DNA from 4 places in the Bradyrhizobium sp. USDA 3240 genome. Region 1 is predicted to be linked to each of the others. Evidence: riboswitches for the same ligand, from Rfam matches in the RefSeq annotation. Region 1 holds a riboswitch; each other region holds the start of a gene.
What was found. Region 1 has a riboswitch for cobalamin ahead of ACVIGA_RS24375 (TonB-dependent receptor). Riboswitches for the same ligand answer to the same signal wherever they lie in the genome.
Positions count from the first base shown of each region.

Region 2: another riboswitch for cobalamin. It lies ahead of ACVIGA_RS16755 (TonB-dependent receptor); the one in region 1 lies ahead of ACVIGA_RS24375 (TonB-dependent receptor).
Region 3: another riboswitch for cobalamin. It lies ahead of ACVIGA_RS36160 (DUF1636 family protein); the one in region 1 lies ahead of ACVIGA_RS24375 (TonB-dependent receptor).
Region 4: another riboswitch for cobalamin. It lies ahead of metE (5-methyltetrahydropteroyltriglutamate--homocysteine S-methyltransferase); the one in region 1 lies ahead of ACVIGA_RS24375 (TonB-dependent receptor).

Region 1 covers NZ_JBSSGD010000002.1:5,031,908-5,036,494, reverse strand. Annotated here, with positions in the region: gene ACVIGA_RS24385 (ABC transporter ATP-binding protein) at 1-712, opposite strand, end outside; gene ACVIGA_RS24380 (FecCD family ABC transporter permease) at 709-1,752, opposite strand; cobalamin riboswitch at 1,865-2,062, shown strand; gene ACVIGA_RS24375 (TonB-dependent receptor) at 2,173-4,437, shown strand; gene ACVIGA_RS24370 (hypothetical protein) at 4,550-4,587, shown strand, end outside.
Region 2 covers NZ_JBSSGD010000002.1:3,389,538-3,394,124, forward strand. Annotated here, with positions in the region: gene ACVIGA_RS16750 (PepSY domain-containing protein) at 1-790, opposite strand, end outside; gene ACVIGA_RS16755 (TonB-dependent receptor) at 793-3,078, opposite strand; cobalamin riboswitch at 3,185-3,381, opposite strand; gene ACVIGA_RS16760 (CobW family GTP-binding protein) at 3,610-4,539, opposite strand; gene ACVIGA_RS16765 (amidohydrolase family protein) at 4,541-4,587, opposite strand, start outside.
Region 3 covers NZ_JBSSGD010000002.1:7,557,982-7,562,568, forward strand. Annotated here, with positions in the region: gene ACVIGA_RS36150 (cobyric acid synthase) at 1-917, opposite strand, end outside; gene cobO (cob(I)yrinic acid a,c-diamide adenosyltransferase) at 932-1,585, opposite strand; cobalamin riboswitch at 1,622-1,837, shown strand; gene ACVIGA_RS36160 (DUF1636 family protein) at 1,931-2,305, shown strand; gene cobW (cobalamin biosynthesis protein CobW) at 2,302-3,336, shown strand; gene cobN (cobaltochelatase subunit CobN) at 3,336-4,587, shown strand, end outside.
Region 4 covers NZ_JBSSGD010000002.1:5,822,942-5,827,528, reverse strand. Annotated here, with positions in the region: partial or broken gene ACVIGA_RS28165 (IS630 family transposase) at 1-173, opposite strand, end outside; gene ACVIGA_RS28160 (group II intron maturase-specific domain-containing protein) at 253-867, opposite strand; partial or broken gene ACVIGA_RS28155 (helix-turn-helix domain-containing protein) at 872-1,063, opposite strand; cobalamin riboswitch at 1,952-2,148, shown strand; partial or broken gene metE (5-methyltetrahydropteroyltriglutamate--homocysteine S-methyltransferase) at 2,250-4,587, shown strand, end outside.

The DNA of each region.
Region 1 (4,587 bases):
CCCGGAACACGCTAGCCAGAACGCTCTCCGACAACGCGTCGCCCGACGTGCCCTGTGCCGCCAGCCGTCCCTCGGACAGCACTAGCACATGATCGGCAAAGCGCGCGGCGAGCCCGAGATCGTGCGTCACCACGATCACCAGCACGCCGGCGTCTGCGACGTTGCGCAGCTTCTGCATCACGTCGATCTGGTGGCGCGGATCGAGCGAAGCGGTCGGCTCGTCGGCGAGAATCACCGGCGCTTCGACCGCCAGCACCCGGGCCAGCGCGACGCGGCTGCGCTCGCCCCCGGACAGCTCGGTGACGCGGCGGTCGCCGAATTCGGTGACGTCGACCGCCTGCATCGCCCGCAGCACCGCCTCGATATCCTTTTGCGACAGCCGCGCCGGATCGGTCGCGCCATGCGGATAACGGCCGAGCGCGACGATATCGCGCGCCGGCAGCGGCCAATGCACCATGTGCCCCTGCGGCAAATAGGCGAAACGTTTCGCCCGTTCGCGGAGCGGCAGCGACGCCAGCGCGTCGCCGCCGATCCTGATGTCGCCATCGGATGGAATTAGTCCAGCGAGCGCGCGCAGCAGCGTGGTCTTGCCGGCGCCGTTGGGGCCAACCAGCGCGACCAGATGGCCGGCCTCCAGCGACAGCGAAACATCGTGCAGCACCTTGCGGCTGCCGAGCGAGGTATTGAGCGCAGTGGCGGCGAGCAGCGTCATGCCACGCCTCCGCCGAGCGCGCGGCGTTCGCGCATGATCAGATACAGGAAGAACGGCACGCCGATGATTGAGGTCAGCACGCCGACCTTGATGTCCGAGCTCGAGGGGATGATGCGCACCGCGATATCGGCGGCGAGCAGCAGCGCCGAACCGGTGAGCGCGCTCGGCACCAGCAGCCGTGCCGGATCGTGACCGATCAGGGGGCGCATCAGGTGCGGTGCGACGAGACCGATGAAGCCGATCGTGCCCGTGACGGCGACCGCACCGCCGACGCCGAGCGCAACGCCCGTGATCACGAGCAACCTTAGCCGCCCGACATCGACGCCGAGGCTCTGCGCCGCCTCCTCGCCGAGCGTCAGCGCGCGGAACACGTTCGCCTGGCTGAGCAGGATGACCGCACCCACGACGATGAAGGGCAGCGCCAGCGCCACGTGCTGGAAGCTGCGGTCCTCCAGCGAGCCGAGCAGCCAGAATGCGATCTCCAGCACCACGAACGGATTGCTGGAGAGGTTCATCACCAGCGCGGTTGCAGCTCCCGCAAAGCTCGAGATCGCAAGCCCGGCGAGGATCAGGATCAGCAGCCCGGCATTGCGGCCGGCGATTGCGAGCAGCGCGAACACCGAGCCAAACGCGGCGATGATCGCCACCACCGGCAGCGCGTAGGACCGCACATCGGCGAGGCCGAGCGCGATCACCAGCACCGCGCCGAATGCCGCCGATTGCGGCGCGCCGAACAGCGACGGCGAGGCCAGCGGATTGCGCAGCAGGCCCTGCAGCGCCGCGCCTGATAGCCCGAGAATACCGCCGATCGCGAACGCCAGAATGGTGCGCGGCAACCGGATCTCGCGCACGATCACCTGCGCCACGTCGCTGCCGCCGCCGAACAGCGCCTCGATCACCGCAAGCGGCGACAGCCGCACCGGCCCGATGCCGAGCGAGAGCACCAGCAGCAGGACCACGAGCGCGAGCAGCGCCGCGATGGCGCCCCACCGGCGCCGCGCCGCGACCTCGGCCGCCAAGGTAAAATCCTGCACGCTCATTGGATCCATGCTCTTACAGCGATCGCCGTGGCAGGCAAGCGACACCCGCCAAAAACCGTAGCCGTGCGACCGCTGCCCGACGTCCGCCGGGTTGACATTGCTGCCGGGCCGAACCCTAGATGAACATGACGGTTCTTTCATGAGATGAAAAGGGAATGCGGTGCGGGGAAACTTCCCCAATGCCGCGGCTGCCCCCGCAACTGTATGCGGTGAATCCTTCGTCACAGGCCACTGGGAATCTCGGTCCTGGGAAGGCGACGAAGGGTAACGACCCGCGAGCCAGGAGACCTGCCGTCAGCCGTGGTCACACGCGAAGATGCCGGTCGGGGAGTACAGGCATGAGCTTCACCTGATGCGAGAGCGCATGGTGAGACTGGTTTCGCGGTGACGTGCCACTGACGTTACCGAGGTCTCACCTAGATGTTCTCCAACTCGTCCTTCCGGCGCCGCGCGCTTCTGCTCGCGTCGACGATGATCGCGCCGGCAATCGTTCTCTCGACCGCACGGGCACAGCAGGCACCCTCGCCCGATCAGCTACCGGCCGTCGAAATCACCAAGCCAAGCGACCAGAATTTCACGCGCGCCAAGCCGGCCGCCGACGAAGCGCCGGCGCCGCGTCGCCTGGCGCCGGGCACCGCCCAAGGCAACAATGTGGGCAGCGGAGCAGGATCGAACACGACGGGGACCGGCACCGCCAACGGAACGGGCGGCACCGGCGGCGGCCGGCAGTTCGCGGGCATTGTCGGCTCCTCCTCGACCGTGATCACGGCCGACGACATCGCGCATTCGCCGGTGCAGTCGCTGCCCGAGATTCTCGCGCAGGTGCCGGGCGTCCAGCTGCAAACGCTTTACGGCGGGCCGAACGGCGCCAAGACCTCGGTCGACCTGCGCGGCTTCGGCGCATTCGCCTCCGACAACACCTTGTTCCTGCTCAACGGCCGACGCCTCAACGACGTCGACAAGGCCGGCTTCGATCTCACGACGATTCCGCTCGATTCGATCGCGCGCATCGAGATCACGCGCGGCAACAGCGGTGCGGTGCTCTATGGCGACAACGCGGTGGGTGGCGTGGTCAACATCATTACCAAGACCGGCGCCGGCGGTCCGCCGGCGACGATACGCGCCGAAGGCGGCTTCGGCTCGTTCAGCACCCGCATGGCCGCGGTGTCCGCGGCGCTCAATTCCGGCCCATGGTCGACCTCGTTCTACGGCAACGGCATCAAGTCCGACGGCTACCGTGTCAATAACGCGCTCGACCAGCGCAACGCCGTCGGCAACGTCAATTATACCACGTCCGATCTCACCGCCTTCCTCACCGTCACCGGCAGCGACCAGAAGCTCGGCCTGCCCGGCGGACGGCTGGTCGATCCGTCGATCGGCGTCAACGAACTGCTCACCGATCGCCGCGGCGCGGCGACGCCCTTCGACTATGCCAACCAGCAGACCGCCAGCGTCACCACCGGCTTTACCAAGACGCTGATGAATGGCGTCGACCTCATCGTCGACGGCGGCTGGCGGCAGCGCGAGACGCAAAGCGGCTTCTTCGGCACCGTGCCGACCATCAGCTTCGCCTCGACCTACAATGACGCCGCGCTACAGACCTGGTCGATCACGCCGCGGCTCAGCGTCAAGAACGTGATGCTGGGCATGCCGTCGACGATCCTGACCGGTATCGACTACTACGATTCGACGTTCCGCGAAGCACGCGGCGCCTATCAGGGCGTCGATCCCACCCACATCTACAATATCGAGCAGCAGACCGTAGCCGGCTACTGGCAGCACACGCTGGGCCTATTGCCGACGACCGACTTCTCCTACGGGGCGCGCGTCCAGAATACCAGCGTCTCGGCACGCGATCGCTACGATCCGAACGCACCGTTTGCGTTCGACACGCAGGCGGCGCCGCTCGACAGCAACGAGACCCAATACGCGCTGCATGTCGGCGCCGAGCATCGCTTCACCGACACCTTCTCGGTGTTCGGCCGCGCCGCGCGCGCATTCCGCACACCCGATGTCGACGAGCGCGTCGCATCGGGTCCGTCATTCGACCCGCTGACCTTCGCCCCGATCCCGCAGAACTTCCAGCTCAAGACCCAGACGTCGCAGGACGTCGAGGGCGGCTTCCGGGTCAAGACCAACTTGTTTCAGGTCCAGACCAGCATCTATCTGATGGATCTCGAGAACGAGATCCATTTCAACCCGGTGCTGTTCTACAACACCAACCTCGACCCCACCCGCCGCTACGGCTCGGAGACCAGCGCCTCGCTCAAGGTCAGCGACAGCGTCACCCTGCGCGGCGGCATGGCGATCACCCGTGCGGTGTTCCGCGAAGGCATCTGGGCCGGCAACGACGTGCCGCTGGTGTCGCGCTACACCGGCAATCTCGGCGTGACCTGGAATATCTGGCAGAACTATCTGGTGTTCGACGCCACGGTGCGGGCCTGGAGCTCGCGAATCATGGACAACGACCAGGCCAACACCCAGAGCCGGATTCCCGGCAACGCCACTGCCGATCTCAAGCTCAGCGGGCAATACGACCGCTTCTTCTGGTCGCTCAGCGTGAACAATCTGTTCAATGCGCTCTACTACGACTACGCCATCGCGAGCTCGTTCACGGCCGGCCGCTTCTCGGCCTATCCGCTGCCCGGCCGCACCTACATGGTCAAGGCCGGCGCGACGTTCTAGAGCATGATCGGCGCGGCGGGTGTGACCCCGCCGTGCCGCCTCCTCACGTTACAAGCGGCCGCAAACTGGAGTAGAATTCCGGCAGATGATTTGACCCGCGCAGGGGAAACGCATGGCCAAGGCCGGAAAGAAGAGCAAGGGCAGCGGCAA
Region 2 (4,587 bases), 1.6 Mb from region 1:
CGGCGATGTGATGCCAGGCCATCCAGCTGCGATAGGGCGAGACGGCGCCATCAGCGTAACGGCGCGTCAGCCGCAGGCGGAGAATGCCGATCCAGAAGCCGGTGACCGCGACGACCAGACACACACCCGAGATCCACAGCACCACGTCCCGCCAAAGCGGGCCGTCCTTGCGCAACACGGTCGGATAGATCCAGTGCGGGATCGAGCCCAGCCAGTTCCAGATACGTTCCTGCCGCGTGGTGTCGAGCGCGATCTCGCCGCTGCGCGAGGAGACATAGAGCTCGGTGCCGTCAGCGTCGCCAAGGCCGATCAAATAGAGCGGCCGCAACGGATCGAAGCGTGCGGTGACCGACCATTGATCGCGCGTCACGGTATCGAGCAATTGCGGCTGCACGGCACGCGGGTGGTGCCGGGCAATGGCAAGCGCCTGGTCGGGCGCGATCCGGTCGATCACGCTGCCGTCGATCGCCGAGATGGTGACCGCGCCGCCCTTCCATCCGGTCACGCGATAGACCGGAACGTCGTCCATCATCGAGAGCCGGAGATCGCGCGGATAATGCTCCGTGCCCGCGATCGCCAGCGCGCGATCGGGAGCGACCTGCACCTTGTTCCAGAGAATGACGGGGAGCGCGGACAGGCGCTCGCTGTCAGTGAGGCGCGGAAACGCCACGTACATCATGACGAGACCGGAGATGAACCACATCGCGAAGAACAGACACGTCGCAATGCCGATCCAGCGATGGACGACATAGAGCCATCGCCGCGATCGCCGGATCAGAGCCTTGCGCATGGTCAGAACTTCACGTTGACGGACAATTCGGCGGTGCGCGGCATGCCAAGCAGCCACTGCCCCGTCCCGTTCGAGGTCACCGCGTAGACCTTGTCGAACAAATTGTAGACCCGGAACGCGACGGTGGTGCGGTCATCCGGCTTCCACCTGACACCGCCGTTGACCACATTGTAGCCCGGCCGCAACTGGGTGTTGGCAAGGTCTGAGTACATCGCACCGACCATCTGCACGCCGCCATAGACCGACCAGTTCGGCGCGAAGTCCCAGGTCAGCCAGACGTTGGCGACCTTCTGCGGCACGTTGATCGGGACATTGCCGGCATAGCTGACGAGCTTGCCGCCGACCGACTGGGTGTTGTTGTCATACTTGGCCTGCAACATCGCGACATTGGTGTCGATGCGCCAGCCGTCGTTCAGCGCCAGGCCGACCGTTGCCTCTACTCCGCGGGATGATTGCTGACCGATCTGCAGCGAAGCGCCGGGAGTGCTGGGATCGGCAACCAGCAGGTTGTTCTTGACGATCTGATAGCCGGCCAGCGTCCATTCGCCGCGGCCGCCCAGGAACGATTGCTTGACCCCGAACTCGGTCTGCTTGCCGGTGGACAGCTGAAACGTCTTTTGCGAGGCCGACAGCGAGATGATGTTGCCGACCGGATCGACGCCGACCGCATACTGGCCATAGAACGCGAGGTTCTTGATCGGCTCATACACGATGCCGGTGCGCCAGCTCGTGCCCGACAGCGTGGTTTCGAAGCTGTTCGTCGGTGTCTTGTAGTCAGTACGGTCGACCTCAGGGCGATCGTACCTGACGCCAGTGACGAGCGACAACTGATCGGTCAGCGATAGCCGATCTTCGGCGAACAGCGCGTATTGATTGACGTTTGCATTGAAGCCCGGCGTGGTCGGAGACTTGGTCACAAAGAACGACCCGGGATCAAACACATAGGGAGCGACCGAGGAGTTCGTGGGAATGGACGGAACGCTTGAGTTGTTGGTATGGAAGAACTCGATGTGATTGACGTCGAAACCGGTCACGAACCGGTTCTCGAGGCCGAAGATGTGGCCGCTGAAGGTCGCATCCATGCGGTTGCCGACCTGCTTCTGATCGTGGAATATCTCAAGATAGCTCGTGCGATCGATCAGCTGCGTCTTGGGGTTGAAAGTGTAGTTTTCGATATCGCGCCAGTGCCGCTCGCTGTTCAGATAATACAGCGTGTTGTTGACCTTGATGCCGTCGGCGACATCCCACTCGGTCTTGAACTGGGTCCAGCTGTCCTGGTAGCGGATCGCGCTGTCCGATGCGTTGTAGTTCTTGAAACGCAGCGCGTCCTGGATCTGGCCGTTGATCAGCGGCGTGCCGAAATAGCGCGACGGACTGCGGTCGCCATAGTCTTCGGAGAGCGTAAAGGCGAGATTTTCCGATGCCTGCACGCGCACGGCGGCGGAGACCACTGCATTCGAGGTCTTGTCGCGATCGACCCAGCCGTCCGACATGTTGCCGGTGGCGTTGATGCGGTACGACACATTGGGATTGATCGGCCCGGTGCTGTCCACCGACAGCCGTCGCGTCATGTTGCTGTCGAGCGAGACCTCGGCCTCGTTATAGGGCGTGCCCTGCGGCTTCTTCGGAACGACGTTGATGACGCCGCCAATCGCGCCTTCGCCGTACAGCACGGAGGCCGGGCCGCGCAGCACCTCGATGCGTTGCGTCGACCAGGTGTCGTAGGGGAACGTCAGGGTGCCGGAGCCGACGTAGAAGCGCGTCCCGTCGTACAGCGTCATCACCGAGTTGCTGCCGGCAAAGCCACGGGTGCTGAACGACAGGCCGCCATTGCCGGGCGCCGGCGTTGCGATGAACCCAGCCGCATTCTGGGTGACGGCGTCGAGCACATTATGCTGGCCGCGTTCGGCGATGGTCTGCGCCGTGATGATCTCGACGCTGGCCGGCGTCTGCAGCGGCGTCAAATTGAGACGGCTGCCGGTGCCGCCCTGCGTGGTGGCGTTGAGCGTCGGCGACGCCGATCCGGAAGCGCCTGACACCGCAGCATGTGGCGCGCCAGCGGCTGCCGCCGCCGTTGCAGGTCTCGCGCGTGACCGCGATGCGGCGGCAGGATTGCTGCTTCGTGCCGCAGGCTTGGGCCTTGCGGATGTCGCGGGGGCGACCTCGATCGGATCGAGCGTCGTGGGTGGAGGTGTTTGTGCCGAACCCTCGGCGGGCAGCAGCAGCGATGACAGGGAGCAAACGAGACCGAGGCGCCAACGGCGCGCGGCGGGAGAGGACGGAGACATGAAAAGACTCGCGGTAACGTGGCACGTCACCGCGAACGCGGAGTGGCGCAGTGCCCGAAAGGCAATGCTCCGATCCCACCAGGACGCCCCCGCCCGATGTGCTCGCGTGTGACCACGACTGACGGCAGGTCTCCTGGCTCACGGGTCATCGCCTGTCGACGCCTTCCCGGGCCTGAAAGGCCCAGTGGCAAATTGACGAAAGGCTCGCCGTTTACAGTTGCGGGGACAGCTGCGGCATTGGGGTTACCCTCGCACCGCATTCCCTTTTGATCCCCGAAGGGAACCGTCGAGAGAAACGATAGGTGGTGCGGGATGGGCTGTCAATTCGACGCGATTGTCGCACACATGCTTTGCGCGGTGGTGCTGCGGCGATGACACAGCGGCATCGGCGGCTGACGCGGGTACTTCTTATCCCCGTCATCCTGAGGTGCGAGCGGAGCGAGCCTCGAAGGATGCACGGCCACCAGCCGGGCCGTCGACCCTTCGAGACGCGCTTCGCGCTCCTCAGGGTGACGGGAAACTAGCTTCGCATCACTCGGCTTCGACGCATCCCTGCATCACCTCATCGATCTCGGCCCGCGACAGCGCGCCCATTTCGGCGATGAACACGATTCGCGTGCGCGGCACGCCCGGTGCCGGCACGCCGCCGGCAGCCAGCGTCGCGCGTCCGCCGGCGAGTTGAAATACCGTCAGCCGTCCGGGCTGCTCCACCGTCTCGAACAATCCCTTCGCCCGCGCCAGCTTCGGCGCCAGTTTGCCGATCGCCTGCTGCAAGCGCGGCAACCGCACCGGCCATTCAGAGGTCCAGCTCAGCGTCTCGAACCGGTCGGATACCGGCCGTCGCGGCGCGGTCTCGCGCGGCGCCGGCACCTGATCGAGGTCGGCCGGAAACAGCAGCGCGGCCGGCACCTCGCCATGCAGCGCATCGACCACCACGGCCGCCGGACGCACCGCCCGCACCGCATCGCGGATCGCTGTGCACGCGGCTGCATCGGCCAGATCGACCTTGCTCAGCGCCACCACATCGGCCGCCCGCAGCTGCGAGCGCAGCAGCGCATCGTTCAGCATCGCCGCAGGCTGCGTCGCGTCGACCACGCACAGCACCGCCTCTAGCGGCGCCTCCTTCCAGATCACGGGATCCATCAGGTTGCGCACGATGTCGGCAGAATCGGCGATCCCGCTGGTCTCGATCACGATGAATTCGGGACGCGGATCACGCCGCAGCAGGGTTGCGAGCGTGCGCAGCAGATCGCCTTCCAGCGTGCAGCAGATGCAGCCATTGCTCAGGCTGACCACGCCGTCGCTGGCGCCGGCGATCAGCTCCGCGTCGATATTGATCGCGCCGAAATCATTGACCACCGCAGCGATGCGCCGCCCTTGCGCATGCGCCAGCAGATGGTTGACGACCGTGGTCTTGCCCGCCCCGAGAAAACCCGCGACCAGCAGGATCGGGACCGGCATCTCAGCCTCCGGCAATCGGCCGGCGCACCGGCCGGCCCGGCCGTGCGG
Region 3 (4,587 bases), 2.5 Mb from region 1:
GCGAGGTCGCCGCGGGTCGATTTCGAGCCGGGCAGGATGACGAGCTTCGCATCGCCCGGGATGGCTTCGCCCGGACGCACCATCACCAGATCGACCCCCGGTTCGAGCTTCAGCGGATCGAGGTCGTCGAAATTGGCGATCCGCGACAGCGCAAGAAACGCGATTCTGCACTGACCGGGCTTGCGTGCCTCGCCGAGCCCGAGCGCGTCTTCAGCCGGAAGCTCGCCGGCACGGGCGAACCAGGGCAGCACGCCAAAGCCGCGCCACGCGGTGCGGGCTTCGATCAGGCGGTAGCCGTCGTCGAATAGCGTCGGATCGCCGCGGAATTTGTTGATGACAAAACCCTGGATCATCGCGGCATCTTCAGGGTCGATCACCGTCTTGATGCCGACGAGTTGCGCGATCACGCCGCCGCGGTCGATGTCGCCGACCAGCACCACGGGCACGTCGGCCCTGCGCGCAAAGCCCATATTGGCGATATCGGACTTGCGCAGATTGACCTCGGCGGGGCTGCCGGCGCCCTCGACCAGCACGAGGTCGGCGCGCGCCTTCAGGCGCCCAAAACTCTCCAGCACTGCGCCCATCAGCGACGGCTTCATGCCGGCATATTCGCGTGCGCGGGCGGTCGCGATCCGCTTGCCGTGCACGATGACCTGGGCGCCGACGTCGGTTTCCGGCTTCAGCAGCACCGGGTTCATGTCGGTGTGCGGCTCGACGCCGGCGGCGAGCGCCTGCAGTGCCTGCGCACGCCCGATCTCGCCGCCGTCGACGGTCACGGCGGCATTGTTGGACATGTTCTGCGGCTTGAACGGCAGCACGCGCAGGCCGCGCCGTTTGGCTGCACGCGCGAGGCCTGCGACGATGAGCGATTTGCCCACGTCCGAGCCGGCTCCCTGGATCATCAATGCGCGCGCCATGATTGATTATCGCATCAGAACTCGACGCCCGGCTGCGCCTTGATGCCGGAGCGGAAGGGGTGCTTCACCAGCGTCATCTCGGTGACGAGATCGGCGATTTCGATCAATTCGTCCTTGGCGTTGCGTCCGGTGAGCACGACATGCGTCATCGGCGGCTTCGACGTCGTCAGAAAGTCGACGACATCGGCGATCGCCAGATAATCGTAGCGAAGCGCGATGTTGATCTCGTCGAGCACGACCATGCGCAGGCTCGGATCCGCGATCAGCTGCTTGGCTTTTTCCCAGCCGGCCTGCGCTGCCGCGATGTCGCGGGCGCGATCCTGCGTCTCCCAGGTGAAACCTTCGCCCATGGCGTGGAATTGGCAGAGATCGCCGAAATGTCCGGTAAGCAGGCGGCGCTCGCCGGTATCCCAGGCGCCCTTGATGAATTGCACCACGGCGCAGGGAAAGCCGTGCGCCACACAGCGCACGATCATGCCGAAGGCGGAGGAGGATTTTCCTTTGCCGGCGCCGGTATGAACGATGACCAGGCCCTTTTCACCACTCTTGGTCGCCATGATCTTGTCGCGGGCGACCTTCTTTTTCGCCATCTTGGCCGCGTGGCGCGCATCCAGCGAGGGGTCGGTGCCGACGGCGCCGTCCTCAGCGTCGTTTCCATCAGAAATCATCACGTTCCTTCGGCTTGACAAGTGCGGGGCTAGGACGAATGGTGCCCCCGCGTTGGTTCCTGTCCTACGACAGGCGAAGAGGGAATGCGATAGGGCTCAGACCGCTGGGTTTGCCCAAAGCGCAGCCGCCCCCGCGACCGTGACCGGAGAGATGCCCAAGCCACTGATTCCCTGATGGAGTCGGGAAGGTGGGCATCAAGGGAGAAATCCTACTCCGCAAGCCGGGAGACCTGCCGACGCGATGTGTTTGAGACCGGCGGACGGGGTGTTCCGCGACGGGGAACGAACCTGTTCACGTCAGGTTCGTGTGCCTCATCGCTTCCCGCAGTCAATCCAGGAAGGGCGATGAGCGTTACACTTCATGTCTGCATCACCTGTCGCGCGGGCCAGACGCTCGCGGAAGGTGAGACCGCGCCCGGTGCGCGCCTGCATGCCGCGCTTGTTGAGGCCGGCGTGCCCGATGACGTCAATCTGGTTCCCGTCGAATGCCTGTCGGCCTGCAGCCAGGGCTGCTCGGTCGCGCTCAGCGCGCCGGGGCGGTGGTCCTATGTCTATGGCCGCCTGTCCGCTGATCATGCCAAGGATGTGATCGCAGGAGCCACCGCCTATGCGTCGGCGCCTGACGGCATCGTGCCGTGGCGCAGCCGTCCCGAAATCTTCCGCAAGCAATCGCTTGCCCGCATTCCACCCATCGCCGTCGTGCCGGAGGCCGCAGAATGACCACGCTCGCCAAGGTTCCGGTCACCGTCGTGACCGGCTTTCTCGGGTCCGGCAAGACGACGCTGATCCAGCATCTGATCCGCAATGCCAACGGCAAGAAGCTCGCGGTGCTGGTGAACGAATTCGGCAGCGAAGGCGTCGACGGCGACATCCTGAAGTCGTGCGCCGATGCTAATTGTCCGACCGAGAACATCGTCGAGCTCGCCAATGGCTGCATCTGCTGCACCGTCGCCGACGATTTCATCCCGGCGATGGAGCAGTTGCTCGCGCGCCCTGTGAGGCCCGATCATATCGTGATCGAGACGTCCGGCCTCGCGCTGCCGAAGCCGCTGCTGAAGGCATTCGACTGGCCGGAGATCCGTTCGCGGATCACGGTCGATGGCGTGATCGCGCTGGCCGATGCGGAGGCCGTTGCGGCGGGCCGGTTTGCGCCTGACCCGGCCGCGGTGGATGCGCAGCGCGCGGCCGACGACAATCTCGATCACGAGACGCCGCTGTCGGAAGTGTTCGAGGACCAGATCGCCTGCGCTGATATCGTGCTGCTGACCAAGGCCGATCTCGCCGGAGCCGAGGGGATCAAAGCGGCCAAAGAGCTGATCGCGGCCGAGATGCCGCGCGAGGTGCCGATGTTGCCCATCGTCGACGGCGCGATCGATGCCCGCGTGATCCTCGGTCTTGAGGCGGCGGCAGAGGATGACCTCGCGTCCCGGCCGTCCCACCATGACGGTGAGGACGAGCACGAGCACAACGACTTCAATTCCGTGGTGATCGACCTTCCGGAGATCGGGGATGTCGATGCGCTGATCGCGTCGATCAAGGGGCTGGCGCGCGAGCAGAACGTGCTGCGCGCCAAGGGCTACATCGCCGTCGAAGGCAAGCCGATGCGGTTGCTGGTGCAATCGGTCGGCGAGCGGGTCAGGCATCAGTTCGACATGCCATGGGGTGCGCGGCCGCGGCAGTCGAAGCTCGTCGTGATCGGAGAACACGGCGATATCGATGAAGCTGCGATCAGGGCGCGACTAGGTGTCTGATGCACGTCGTCTTCCGCGAGAGCCGCGGCCTTGAGGAGACCGCGACACCAAGGGACCTCGGCCAGGATCCGGCCGATCTCGTGGTCTTGTCGTTTTCCGACAGCGATCTCGCCGCGTTCGCGGCCGGCTGGCGGCGGGGCCGCGCCGCGCTGCCGTCGCTGCGGCTCGCCAATCTCGCGGAGCTGCGCCATCCGCTGTCGGTCGATACCTATATCGAGCGCACACTGTCGCAGGCGCGCGGCATCCTGGTCCGGCTGATCGGCGGCGAACCCTATTGGTCATATGGCCTGGCCGCGGTGCATCGGCTGGCGAAGGAGCGCGGCATCGCCCTGGTCGTGCTGCCGGCGGATGGCCGCGACGATTTGCGGCTGGATGAATTCTCGACCTTGCCGGTCTCGACGCTGCGCCGCCTGAAGTTGCTGTGCGACAAGGGCGGCCCCGTTGCCGCGCAGGCCGTGATCGCGCAACTGGCGCTGGCGTCCGGCCTTTATGCCGGGCCGGTCGTCGGCGAGATCGATCTTCCCGAGATCGGCGTCTACGATTCGCGGCGCGGCGCCGTCGCGGCACTGCCGGCATCGAATGGCCGGCCGCTTGTGCTGGTGACCTTCTATCGCTCCTATCTGGCGGCCGGCGACACCGCGCCGGTCGATGCGCTGATCGATGCGTTGCGCGCGGAGGGCTTTGATGCCCACGGCGTGTTCGTCACCTCGCTGAAGGCGGCGGGCGTGACCGACTGGCTGCGCGCTCAGTTCGCGCAATGCCCGCCGGCGGCCATCGTCAATCTGACTGCGTTCTCCGCGGCCGGCGACGACGGCACGACGCCGTTCGATGCCGCATCGTGTCCGGTGTTCCAAGTCGCGCTGTCGACGGCGCGGCGGGAGGATTGGGACTTGTCGCTGCGCGGTCTGTCGCCCGGCGATCTCGCGATGCATGTGGTGTTGCCGGAGGTCGACGGTCGCCTGTTCGCGGGCGTCGTGAGCTTCAAGTCGCCTGGCGAGCGCGATCCCGATCTGCAATTCGCCCATCTTGCGCACCGGCCGGATGCCGAGCGCGTCGCCGCGGTCGCCGCGCGTGTGGCAGCCTGGCATCGGCTTTCCGGCAAGCCCGCCAGAGACAAGCAGCTTGCGGTCGTGCTCTCGAATTATCCGGGGCGCCCGCATCAGATCGCGCATGCCGTTGGTCTGGATGCGCTGGCTTCGGTGGAGACGTTGCTGGCCGATCTCGCAACTGCGGGCTTTGATCTTGCGCCGG
Region 4 (4,587 bases), 790 kb from region 1:
CAGAAGCATTCGCCGTTGACGGGGCCGCCGAAGACGCAGGGTGCCGTGAGTTGGTCATGGCGGAGCGCGTCGAGGAATGTGAGGGTACGCCAGTGACCGTGCGGGGCGAAGCCGCGCAGGCGTGCGCCCTTGCGGCGCCAGCCCCGCAAAGGGGCCATGTTGGTCTTGATCCAAGGGTGAGTAGGCCGGGGGATTTTCACCCCCGGCCTCTCGCAGAACGGTGCGTGAACCTCTCGGTTCACACCGCTCCCGTCAGGTGAACGTGGTCGTTCCGAAGAACTGCCAGTGCACGAACAGCTCCGCGTTATTCCGAGCCAGCTTTCGCAAGAACAGCGAAGCACCGGTTTTGTGGAGCCGGAAGCGCTTGTACTTTCGCATGATCCACGCCTTCAGCTTCTGATTGACGTAGTCGACCAGAGAGAACAGCGCTGAACGGCTGAACCGACCATAATAACCTATCCACCCCCGGAGGAGTGGATTGATCTGTTGGGCAATCTCAGCCAGCGTCCCCGGCGTTTGCCGGGGAATGTGCACGCTTCGGATCGTTGCTCGCATGGCCTTCAAAGCTGTCGGACTGACCGCCGGGGTGTATCCACAAAAGAATTCCTTCCGCTGTGACGTTGCCACCTGCCGCGGCCTGAACTGATATCCGAGAAAGTCAAACTTGACCCTCTGATACGTTCGCCGACGCCTGTTGTCCATGCAATAGACGATCTGCGTCTTTGTCGGGTGCATCTGAAGTCCGCACACCTCCAACCTCGCCTGAAGCTCCGCCCTAATGGCCTCTGCTTCTTGCTCGGTCCGGCAGTGCACCAGTCCGTCGTCGGCATACCGACACCAAGGGAGGTCGGGATGTGTCCGCGCCATCCAGATCAAGCACGGGCTTGCGGTGACCGCCCATCTTGCCAGGCGCAACCGAGCCGGTCGCCCGCTGCCGCTGTGACCACTTCACAACCGACGAGACCGCAACACCAAACCGTTCCGCCACAGATCGGCAGCTCTCGCCCGCTAAAACCGACGCCACCACACGCTCGCGAAGATCCAGGGAAAGAGGTCGGGTCATGCGATGCTGGCCTCCAATCCAGTCAGCATCTTGAATCATAAACCGCCAAAAACCGGAATTCCCTCCGATTCAGTTAAGCAATGAAATGCTCTAGTTGCAGCGCCAGGCAGATGTGCTTGGCACTCAAAGGCCCACAACGATACGAAACCGCCCATCAGCGCCGGGCGTTTGGAACAGACGCCGCCGAAGTGCACGCTTTAAGCAGGCGGGCATTTACTCGCTGGCATGCGCGATCGCTCGTGTCGGCCGGCGCATATCGTGCTCTTCAATCGACCGGAAGATGCGGCCTCGACGCAAGTCCTGTCCTCCGCAAGCAGGTAGAGGCGCCGAGCCGTGCTAGCCTCGGCTTGAGCCGATCAATAGTTTCGAGAGAAACTGTCGAGCGGTGTTACTCAAGAGCGGTCTTACCATCAACCCGAACAGGCCGACCGCCGAGACGGCAACAGCAAAGACACCGAGGGCACTCCAAACAGCCATTTTCATTGCGAGCCGGTCTCCTTGGTTTGGTTGATATGCTTGCCTGGGCAGTATCGCCAAAAAATGTCCGAGTGACGCCTACCAGAAATGGCTGGCATCACAGAACCACCTCGCGCCGCGTATGCTATCTTATTCGGTGGATCGTTGATTGCTTGGAGAAGGCAGCGCAGCGCGCCGTGCGCGATGAACCGGGGCCAGCTTGCATGAAAGCCGTCTGTTCGACCAAGTGGTCCTCGGTGCAAAGGCGGCGTATTCGGATTTGTCGCTGCCCACGCGGAGGGACTTTCGGGATGTCATCCGATGTCCGTGATTGTAGAGCGACTTCTGCATCGAGTATGAACGGGGGGCATGCCGCTAGGCACATTAGCAGATCGCAACATGACGCGAGGTTGACGGAATATCCCTTTTGCCGATAATTGAAGGTGTCGAGGTTCTCCGGTCTCATTAGGCCGGAGCTAAGAGGGAAGCCGGTGTCAATTCCGGCGCTGTCCCCGCAACTGTGAGTGGCGAGCTGTCCAACGAAGGCACTGAAGCCTGACGGTTTCGGGAAGACCGGATAGCAGCGCTGAGCCGCGAGCCAGGAGCCCTGCCCCGCCACTATCTTCGTCCACCGGCGGGTGTCCCGGTGGTGCGCCAAGCAGCGGTCGCTCGCGCGGCTTCTTCTGCCTGCGTCCGCCATGGCCTTTGCCACCAATATGGGGTTAACGCTATGTCTCTTCTCTCTCTTCCGGTTGCCACACTCGGAACGCCACGCATCGGTCCAAGGCGAGAGCTCAAGGTTGCGCTCGAAATTTACTGGGCCGGAAAAATCGCCGAACAGCAGTTGCTCGAGGATGCAGCTGGCCTACGTGCCGCAAATTGGGCTCGCCAGAGGTCTCTCGGTGTCACCGTGATCCCATCGAACGATTTCTCACTGTACGACCAGGTGCTCGACACCAGTGTCATGGTTGGTGCCATGCCAGAAGCCTACGAGCCGAATGCCGGATCCATTTCGCTCAAGACATACTTCGCCATGGCACGCGGGGCACAATGCGACGGTCAGGATGGGAGTTGCGGTCACCCGTCGCGTGGATATGGCGCACCCGCGCAGGAGATGACCAAATGGTTCGACACCAACTACCATTACATGGTCCCGGAATTTCACCCGGGGCAGACTTTCAGACTATCCTCTCGCAAACCAATCGAGGAGTACGAGGAAGCCAAGGCCCTTGGCTTTCAGACGCGCCCTGTCCTGATAAGGGCCGGTTACATTCTTGAAGCTTGGCAAGAGTGCCGATCCTGCGTTCCAGCCACTGTCACTGCTAGATGACCTGATACCGGTCTATATTGAGCTTTTGAAGGAATTGGCCAAACGCGGGGCAAATTGGGGTCAATTCGACGAACCTTGCCTAGTCCTTGATCTGGATGAGAGTTCGCGAAAATCCTTGGTACATGCTTATGACCGGCTCGCAGGAAGGGCCGGCCATCAAGATCATGGTTGCAAGCTATTTCGGTGGCCTCTGCGACAATCTGGACGCTGCCCTGCGCCTGCCTGTTGCCGGGCTGCACGTCGATCTGGTTCGCGCGCCAGAGTTATTGAGCCAGATCATTGCGAGTGGCGAGTGACCTCGTCATGTCGCTCGGCGTCATAGACGGTCGGAATGTTTGGCGATCGAATTTGTCGGCGTTCCGCCAGCGACTGGCCTCCGCGATTGCGAAGCTTGGTAAGGACCGCGTACAGATCGCCCCATCCTGCTCGCTGCTTCATGTGCCGGTCGATGTTGAACTCGAGACCGGGCTCGCCTCCGACGTCAAGAGCTGGCTTGCTTTCTCGGTTCAGAAGATGCGTGAGCTTGCGACCTTGGCGCGGGCACTCGCAGGCGACCAGAATGTTGCGAAAGCTCTTGTGGAATCGGAGTGTGCCGCAGCCGTCCGCGGGACGTCGCCGAAGATCCGAGATGCCAATGTCGTTGTCCGGCTGAGTGCGATCAACCAGGCCATGCGCCGGCGGCCCAGCCCATTTGCCAGTCGGGCCGAGATCCAACGCAAGCGCTTCGGGCTTCCAGCGTTCTCGACCACGACCATCGGATCGTTTCCTCAGACCTCAGAGGTCCGTAATACCCGGGCGGCGCATGCGCGAGGCGCGATGAGCGACGAGCAATACGACAAGTTCCTCAAGGAAGAGACGGCGCGCGCCGTACGTTGGCAGGAAGACATCGGTCTGGACGTGCTCGTCCATGGCGAGTTTGAGCGCAATGACATGGTGCAGTACTTCGGCGAGCAACTCTCCGGCTTCGCATTTACCAAAAACGGTTGGGTGCAATCCTATGGCTCGCGCTGTGTCCGGCCGCCGATCCCGTTTGGAGATGTCTCGCGGCCGAAGCCGATCACGGTGGACTGGTGGCGCTATGCGCAGTCACTAACCAAAAGGCCGATGAAGGCGATGTTGACCGGACCAGTAACGATCTTGAACTGGTCGTTTGTTCGCGGGGATATTCCCCGAAGCGAAGTCTGCCGTCAGATTGCGCTCGCAATTCGAGATGAAGTTAGAGATCTCGAGAATGCGGGTGCTTCCGTGATCCAGATCGATGAGGCTGCACTACGCGAAGGCTTGCCATTGCGTCGTGCGCAGTGGACCGTTTACCTCGAGTGGGCTGGAGATTGCTTCCGCATCTGCTCATCGGGCGTCGCCGAACAAACTCAGATTCATACCCACGTGTGTTACTCAGAATTCAACGACATCATCCATGCGATTGCTGCCATGGACGCAGATGTCATCTCGATTGAGACTTCGCGATCGAAGATGGAACTGCTCGACGCGTTCAGGAACTACAACTATCCGAACCAAATTGGGCCAGGCGTGTACGACATTCATTCCCCACGCGTTCCCGAGACCGGCGAGATGAAGGAGCTCATGGCCTTGGCTCTGAAGCGGCTGCAGCGGTCGCAGCTCTGGGTCAATCCGGATTGTGGCTTGAAGACACGCAAATGGGAGGAGGTTCGCCCGGCACTTGTCAACATGGTCGCTGCGGCCCGCGAACTGCGCGCTGCATCCGCTCCAATAGGCC